2 regions of the Pseudonocardia sp. ICBG162 genome follow, and region 1 is predicted to be linked to the other one. Evidence: riboswitches for the same ligand, from Rfam matches in the RefSeq annotation. Region 1 holds a riboswitch; the other holds the start of a gene.
The links. Region 1 has a riboswitch for cobalamin ahead of KPL60_RS28660 (ribonucleoside-diphosphate reductase subunit alpha). Riboswitches for the same ligand answer to the same signal wherever they lie in the genome.

Region 1 (4,102 bases):
CTCACCCCCACCGGCGCCGCCCGGCTCGACGGCGAGCAGCGCGCCTCGGCGCTGTCCGCGCCGGCCTCGGCGAGCCAGTTCCTGGTGATGCGGGTGGACCGGGCACCGTTCTCCGACCCGCGGCTGCGCGAGGCGGTGCGGCTGGGCATCGACCGCGAGGAGCTCGTGCGGGTCGTGCTGCTCGGGCGCGGCCGGGTCGGCGACGACATGTTCGGCCAGGGGCTGCGCTACCACCCGGCGGGGGTGAGCCCGGTGGCGCGCGACGTCGCACGGGCCCGCGCGCTCGTCACCGAGGCCGGGGCGCAGGGGGCGGCGATCGAGCTGCAGACCAGCGGCGCCGACCCGACCTTCGACGCCGCCACCGCGCTCGTCGCGCGCCAGCTCGGCGAGGTCGGGCTGCGGGTCACGGCGCGGCCGCTGCCGTCGTCGGGCTACTTCCGGGCCATCCGGCAGCAGGGCGTGTTCTCCCAGAACAGCACCGGCTCGCTGCCGATCCCGGACTACATCGGACGCCGGATGCTGACCAGCACCCCGACCTACGACTTCACCGGCTACCGCAGCCCCGAGATCGACCGCCTCTACTACGCCGCCGTCGCCACCACCGACGACGCCGCGCGCACCGACGCGTTCGCCCGGATCCTGGGTCTGCTGCGCGCCGACTCGGGCGCCCTGGTGTGGGGTGTGCGGGACTGGAACGTCGGCGTGGCGGCCGGGCTCACCGGACTGGAGGCGGCCCGGCCGAACACGTTCGCCTGGGCGAACTTCGCGCGCGCCCGGCTCGGGTGATCAGCGGATCGCGACCAGGGTGCGCCGGTCGAAGGTCTGGGTGAGCGTCCCGACCTCGGCGAACCCGGCGCCGTACAGCGCCTGCTCCCAGGCCGGCAGCGACGACCCCCCGGTGACCCGGCCGGCGAAGCGGCGCTCCCGCTCGGCGAACCCGTCGGCCAGGGCCGGCTCGTCGGCGAGCGCGTCCCACCAGGTCCGGAAGTCCTCGCCGGTGGCCAGTCCCCGGTCGGTGCGCTCGACCCGCAGGGCCCGGGTCAGCTCGGCCAGGCGCGGCTGCTCCGGGTCGGCGAGCACGGTGTCGACGTTCACGAACACCGCGCCGGGGCGCAGCACGGACGCGAGGCGCTGCGCGAGCCCGGGGAGCGCGGGCTCGGGCAGCCAGTGCAGGGCGGTGGCCGAGACGGCGGCGTCGAACGGCCCGCCGACGGCGTCGGTCCACCCGGGACGCGAGAGGTCGGCGTCGACCCAGTGGACGCGCTCGCCGGTGGTCCGCCGGGCCAGCTCCAGCATGACCGGGTCGACGTCGACGCCGACCACCTCGGCACCGGTCCAGCGCGCCGCCGCGCGGGCCGCGAACGACCCGGGCCCGCAGGCGAGGTCGAGGAGCCGTGCGGGGGTGCCGGCGAGCCGGTCGACGACGTCGAGCGCCAGCGCGAACAGTTCCTCGCGGTCGGGGATGTAGCGCTCCTGCTGGGCGTCCCACCGGCGCAGCCAGTGCTCGGCGTCGAGGTCCGTTCCGGTGGTCATCACACTCTCCTGCACAGCGGTGGCAACAGTGCGGCCGACGGTATCCGCGCGGACCCGCCGAACGGAAGGGACCGCCGGGCCCGTGACCGGCGACGTTCACCGTGCGTGACTCAACGGTCGTCGAAACCGGAACCGATAGGGGGGTCGATCGTGTCCGGACCCCAGATGTAGTGTCCGGGGCGCTGGTGGTTCACCGGTCCGCACGGGCCGGTGAGGCAAGAGGGAACCCGGTGGGAATCCGGGACTGCCCCGCAGCGGTGAACGGGAACGACCGCCGTCAACAGCACTGGGAGCTCCTCCCGGGAAGCGACGGCCAGTAGGTCTGTGCAGTGCGCCCGTGAGTCCGAAGACCTGCCACCGGTGCGCGTGCCGACCGGTGCGCGCTGCTCCGGGGCCTCGTGGGACGGCGCCAGGGTGTGGTGGGCCATCGCGGTCGTTCGGTCCCACCGCCTCCTCGCACCGCTCCGCCCCCGGGGACGACGGCGACTCGCGAGGAGAGAGCCCGTGACGGCTTCCACCGCTGCACCGGCAACAGCACCCCCGGCCCTGCGCGTCATCCGGCGCGACGGGTCGGAGACCGGTTTCGACGCCACCAAGATCTCGGTGGCGATGACCAAGGCCTTCCTCGCCGTCGAGGGGGACGCCGGTGCGTCGTCGTCGCGGCTGCACCACCTCGTCGCCGGGCTGACCGACCAGGTCGTCGCGGCACTGGCCCGCCACCCCGCGCACGCGGTGCACGTCGAGCAGATCCAGGACCAGGTCGAGCTCGCCCTGATGCGCGGCGGGCACCACCGGGTCGCCCGCTCCTACGTGCTCTACCGCGAGCAGCAGGCCCAGGCCCGCGCGCACGACGGCGGGGGCACCGCCGCCACGGACGCCCCGGTCGTGCACGTCACCCACCCGGACGGCAGCCGGGCCCCGCTGGACCGCGCCCGCGTCGCCGCGGTGCTCGACGAGGCCTGCGCCGGCGTCGAGGACGTGACCCCGGAGCCGGTGCTCGCCGAGCTGGACCGCACCGTCTACGACGGCATCACCGCCGACGAGCTGGCCCAGGCCCTCGTCCTGGCCGCCCGCACCCTGGTCGAGCGCGAGCCCGCGTACTCGCTGGTGGCCTCGCGGCTGCTGCTGGACCGGCTGCGCGCCGAGGCCGTGTCGCACCTGGCCGGCACACCGTCCACCCCGGACCACGCGGAGATGGGCGCGGCCTACGCCTCCTACTTCCGTGACTACCTGCGGCACGCGATCGCGGTCGGCCTGGTCGACCCGGAGCTGGCGACCTTCGACCTGGAGCGGGTCACCGCCGCGATCCGCCCCGAGCGCGACCTGCAGATCGGGTTCCTCGGCCTGCAGACCCTCTACGACCGCTACTTCCTGCACGAGCGCGGCGTGCGCTTCGAGCTGCCGCAGGCGTTCTTCCTGCGGGTCGCGATGGGGCTGGCGGTCCGCGAGGTCGACCGCGAGGCGCGGGCGGTCGAGTTCTACGAGCTGCTGTCGAGCTTCGACTTCATGGCCTCGACCCCGACGCTGTTCAACTCGGGCACCACCCGCCCGCAGCTGTCGTCGTGCTTCCTCACCACCGTCGACGACGACCTGGAGTCGATCTTCGGCGGCTACCGCAACAACGCGCTGCTGGCGAAGTACTCCGGCGGGCTGGGCAACGACTGGACCCCGGTCCGGGGGCTCGGCGCGCACATCCGGGGCACGAACGGCGTCTCCCAGGGCGTGGTGCCGTTCCTCAAGATCGCCGGGGACACCGCGGTCGCGGTGAACCAGGGCGGCAAGCGCAAGGGCGCCGCGTGCGCCTACCTGGAGACGTGGCACGTCGACATCGAGGAGTTCCTCGACCTGCGCAAGAACACCGGCGACGACCGCCGCCGCACCCACGACATGAACACCGCGAACTGGGTGCCCGACGAGTTCCTGCGCCGCGTGCAGGCCGACGGCGAGTGGACCCTGTTCTCCCCGGACGAGGCCCCCGACCTGCACGACCTCTACGGCACCGCGTTCGCCGAGCGCTACCGCGCCTACGAGGCGGCCGCGGCCCGCGGTGAGGTCCGGGTGCACCGCACGGTGCGCGCGGTCGAGCTGTGGCGGCGGATGCTGACCATGCTGTTCGAGACCGGGCACCCGTGGATCACGTTCAAGGACCCGTGCAACCTGCGCAGCCCGCAGCAGCACGCGGGCGTGGTGCACTCGTCGAACCTGTGCACCGAGATCACCCTCAACACCCGTGCCGGCGACGAGGGCGAGGTCGCGGTCTGCAACCTGGGCTCGGTGAACCTCGCCGCGCACGTCACCGCGGACGGGCTCGACGCCGACAAGCTGCGCCGCACGGTGACCACCGCGGTGCGGATGCTCGACAACGTCGTGGACATCAACTTCTACACGATCCCCGAGGCCCGCCGGTCCAACCTGCGTCACCGCCCGGTCGGCCTGGGCCTCATGGGCTTCTCCGACGCGCTGTTCACCCAGCGCATCGCGCCCGGCAGCGACGCGGCGGTGCAGTTCGCCGACCGCAGCGCGGAGGCGCTGTCCTTCCACGCGATCACCGCGTCGTCGGACCTGGCGG
Region 2 (4,102 bases), on a different contig from region 1:
ACGCCGACCCCGCCGCGCTCGTCCTGGACCGGACCTGTCGCTGCGGGGAGCCGCACGGCAAGCCGCGCCTGGCCGGGCGCGGCGACGACCCCGGCTTCTCGCTGACCCACTCCGGCGCGCTGGTCGGCGTCGCGGTCGGGACCGGCCCGGTCGGCGTCGACGTCGAGGCGCACCGCCCGCTGTCCGGCCTCGACGGCCTGGTCCGGCACGCCCTCTCCCCCGCCGAGCTCGCCGCGGGCACGCCCGACGGCACCGGGTTCCTGGTCACCTGGACCCGCAAGGAGGCGCTGCTCAAGGCCACCGGCGAGGGCCTGTCGAGCCCGATGGACGCGATCACGCTGTCCCCGCCGCACGCCCCGGCCCGGGTGCTGGGCTGGACCGGCACCGGCGGGAGCTGGTGGGTCGCCGACGTCGCCACCGGTCTCGACGACCACCCGGGCGCCGTCGCCGGGGCGGGACCGGTGGCCCCGGCCGTCGCCGTCGCCGACGGCGACGCGGTCCTGTCGGTGCGCCGGGGCACGATGCACGGGTGATGGTGAGGTGACCGCGGCGGCCGACCGCTGGGTGCTGCATCTGGACATGGACGCGTTCTTCGCCTCCGTCGAGCAGCTGACCCGGCCCACGCTGGCCGACCGGCCGGTCCTGGTCGGCGGCGCAGGGCCGCGCGGCGTCGTCGCGGGGGCGAGCTACCAGGCGCGGGTGTTCGGGGCCCGCTCGGCGATGCCGATGGGCCAGGCGCGGCGGCGCTGCCCGCACGCGACCGTCCTGCCGCCCCGGTTCTCGCTGTACAAGGCGCTGTCCGAGGAGGTCATGGCCGTCCTCGGCGAGTTCTCCCCGGTGCTCGAGCCGGTGTCGGTCGACGAGGCGTTCGTGGAGCCGCCCGACCTCGTGGGGGCCTCCCCGGACCGGGTGCGGGAGTGGGGCACCCGGCTGCGCGGCGCGGTGCGCGAGCGCACCGGGCTGCCCGCCTCGGTGGGTGCCGGGTCGGGCAAGCAGGTCGCGAAGATCGCCTCCGAGCTGGCCAAGCCGGACGGGCTGCGGGTGATCGCCCACGCCGAGCAGGCCGCCGTGCTCGACCCGCTGCCGGTGCGGTCGCTGTGGGGCATCGGGCCGGTCTCCGGCGAGGCGCTGCGGAAGATCGGGATCGAGACGATCGGACAGCTCGCCGCGATGGACGCCCGCGAGGTCGCCGGAGTGCTGGGCGGCGCCGTCGGGTCCGAGCTGCACCGACTGGCCCGCGGCATCGACGACCGTCCGGTCGCCCCGCGCGGCGCGGCCAAGCAGATCAGCGCGGAGACGACCTTCGACGCCGACCTGACCGCGATGAGCGCGGTGCACACCGCGGTGGAGTCGATCTGCGTCGCCGTGCACCGGCGCCTGGTCGCCGACGGCCGGACCGCCCGCACCGTCACGGTGAAGGCGCGGACCGGGGACTTCACCACCCACACCCGCTCCGAGACCACCCCCTTCGGGACCCGGGACCTGGCGACCCTGGTCGCGGTGGCCCGGCGGCTGGCCGAGGGCGCCGTCGGCGAGGGCGGGGTGCGGCTGCTGGGGGTGTCGGTGTCCGGCTTCGGCGACGAGCCGCCACTGGCGCTGTTCGACGCGGTGCCCTCGGAGAGCGGGTGGACGACGGCCCCGGCCTCCGACTCCCCGCCCGCGCCCGCCGGCCCGGCCGCCGCGGCGGGGGTGACCGTGCTCGACGCACCCCCGGAGAGCGACGCAGCCACCGGGACCGGCGCGACCGTGGAGCCCGGCGACGTGCCCGGCCCGCTCCGCCCGGACCGGCCCGACCGCGAACCCGACCCGGACCGGCCCTGGCGCGCCGGCGACGACGTCGCCCACCCCGAGCACGGCCACGGCTGGGTCCAGGGCGCCGGGCACGGGCGGGTCACCGTGCGGTTCGAGACCGCGCTCACCGGCCCCGGACGCACCCGCACGCTCGACGCCGCCGACCCGGACCTCACCCGGGCCGACCCGCTGGGCAGCTGGCGGGCCTGAGCCCGGGCCCCGTGCGGGCTCAGCCGATCAGCGGGCTGCGGTGCGGCGGTGCGACGCGGCTGCCCTCGGCGACCCGGGCGCGCAGCGCGGGGGCGGTGCGGGCCAGCCCGTCGAGGACGGCGCCGAGCGCGGCGTCGCCCGCGGGGTCGCCCCCGACCAGCAGCACCGCGGCTCCGGCGGGCCCGGCGGCGGCCCAGGCCCCGATCCGGGCGACGGCGTCGCGCGGTGTGACCGGCTCGACCCGCCACGCCTCGGCGTAGAACAGGGCGGTCGACTCGGCCTGCGGGAAGGCGAAGACCGTCTCGGCCTCGGCCAGCAGGTCGTGCGCACCCGGGCGGGGCGCGTCGTCGCCGGACGGGTCGGTACCGAGCACCACCAGGTCGTGGCTCATCGCATGTCCTCCTCGAGGGTCCGCGCCCTCACCAGTGGGAATCCGCGACGACGGGCAGTGTCCTGGCTCCCGGATCGGCACGCCCTCCCCGGCCTTCCCCCCCTCGCGGGCGGTGGCGCCGGTGCGGGGAGGGCACTCCCCGGTGACAGTGGCGGGACCGCGCCGGACTCGCACCGGCTTCCTGTTCCGTCGTCGGCCGGGAGCCCATCACGCGACCGGGTTAGCGGTCAACAGTCCCCCGCCCGGCCACTCCCCGCAGATGGTCGAGCAGGTCGTGCTCGGCCAGCGTCCCGAGCAGCGGCCCGTCCGGCCCCTCCCGCACGGGCAGCGCGGCGCCCCGGTGTGCGGCGAGCACCCCGAGGACGTCGTGCACGGAGCCGTCCGGGTCCAGGGCGGGCAGCTCCGGGTCGGGCGTCGTGCCGTCGGCGGGGCGCATCACCTGGGCGACGACGACCCGGCGCAGCGCCTCGTCGGTCGGGGTGTCGGCGGCGAGGTCGATCCCGCGTCGCAGCAGCTTGAGCGTGTAGATGTTGTCCCGCGACACCAGGTTGGACAGGCCGGTGGCCAGGACGACGGCGGCCATCAGCGGCAGGATCAGGGCGTAGTCGCCGGTGAGCTCGAACACGATGAGCACCGCGGTGATCGGGGCGTGCGCGGCCCCCGCGAACACCGCCGCCATGCCGACCAGGCCGAACGCGCCGGGGTGCAGGTCGAGCGCCGGGAACAGGGCCGCGGCGGCGTAGCCGAAGGCGGTCCCGGCGGTGCCGCCGACGAACAGCGACGGCGCGAAGACGCCGCCGGACCCGCCTATGCCGATGGTGAGGCTGGAGGCGAGGATCTTCCCGACGACGAGCAGGAGCAGGAACCCGACGACGTACCGGCCGCCGATCGCGGCCTCCAGCACCGGGTAGCCCACGCCGTACATCTGGGGCAGCGCCAGCAGCAGCGCGCCGAGCAGCAGCCCGCCGACGGCCGGGCGCAGCCACTCCGGGCCGCGCCAGACGGCGTCGCAGGCGTCCTCGACGGCGTAGAGGATGCGGGCGAAGGCCCAGCCCAGCAGCCCCGCGAGCAGCCCCAGCAGCGCGTAGAGCGGCAGCTGGGCGGGGCTGCCCAGGTCGAAGTGCGGCAGGGTCAGGATCGCGCGGTCCCCGGCGATCACCTCGGCGACGACGTTCGCGACCACCGAGCTGATCACCAGCACGCCGAAGGCCTCGGCGCTGAACGACCGCAGGATCAGCTCCAGGCCGAACACCACCCCGGAGATCGGGGCGTCGAACGTCGCGGAGATGCCGCCCGCGGCGCCGCAGGCGACCATCAGGACCAGCCGGGTGGCGGGCACCCGCAGCCACTGCCCGATGGCCGAGCCGAGCGCGGAGCCGATCTGCACGATCGGGCCCTCCCGGCCGACGGAGCCGCCGGTGCCGATGCAGATCCCCGACGCGAGCGCCTTCACCGCGGCGACGGTGGCCGGGATCCGCCCGCCCCGGCGCGCGACGGCGAGCATCACCTCCGGCACCCCGTGCCCGCGGGCCTCCGGCGCGAACCGCTGGACCAGCGGGCCGTACACCAGGCCGCCGAGCACCGGGGCGACGAGCAGGAACCAGACCCCCAGCCCGGGCAGGTGCGGCGAGGCGACCCGGCCGGCGTCGGAGAAGTCCTCCCGGCCGGTGACCAGCCAGGTCACGCCGAGGATCAGCTCGTGGAACAGCA

Region 2: it holds a riboswitch for cobalamin, as region 1 does, so the genes downstream of both, KPL60_RS15525 (hypothetical protein) here and KPL60_RS28660 (ribonucleoside-diphosphate reductase subunit alpha) in region 1, are expected to answer to the same signal.

What each region holds. Positions count from the first base shown of each region.
Region 1 is NZ_JAHLJD010000031.1:813,534-817,635, forward strand. It holds gene KPL60_RS28650 (ABC transporter substrate-binding protein) at 1-786, shown strand, start outside; gene KPL60_RS28655 (trans-aconitate 2-methyltransferase) at 787-1,533, opposite strand; cobalamin riboswitch at 1,703-1,907, shown strand; gene KPL60_RS28660 (ribonucleoside-diphosphate reductase subunit alpha) at 2,038-4,102, shown strand, end outside.
Region 2 is NZ_JAHLJD010000017.1:301,297-305,398, forward strand. It holds gene KPL60_RS15515 (4'-phosphopantetheinyl transferase superfamily protein) at 1-533, shown strand, start outside; gene KPL60_RS15520 (DNA polymerase IV) at 580-2,001, shown strand; gene KPL60_RS15525 (hypothetical protein) at 2,021-2,392, opposite strand; cobalamin riboswitch at 2,427-2,616, opposite strand; gene KPL60_RS15530 (chloride channel protein) at 2,613-4,102, opposite strand, start outside.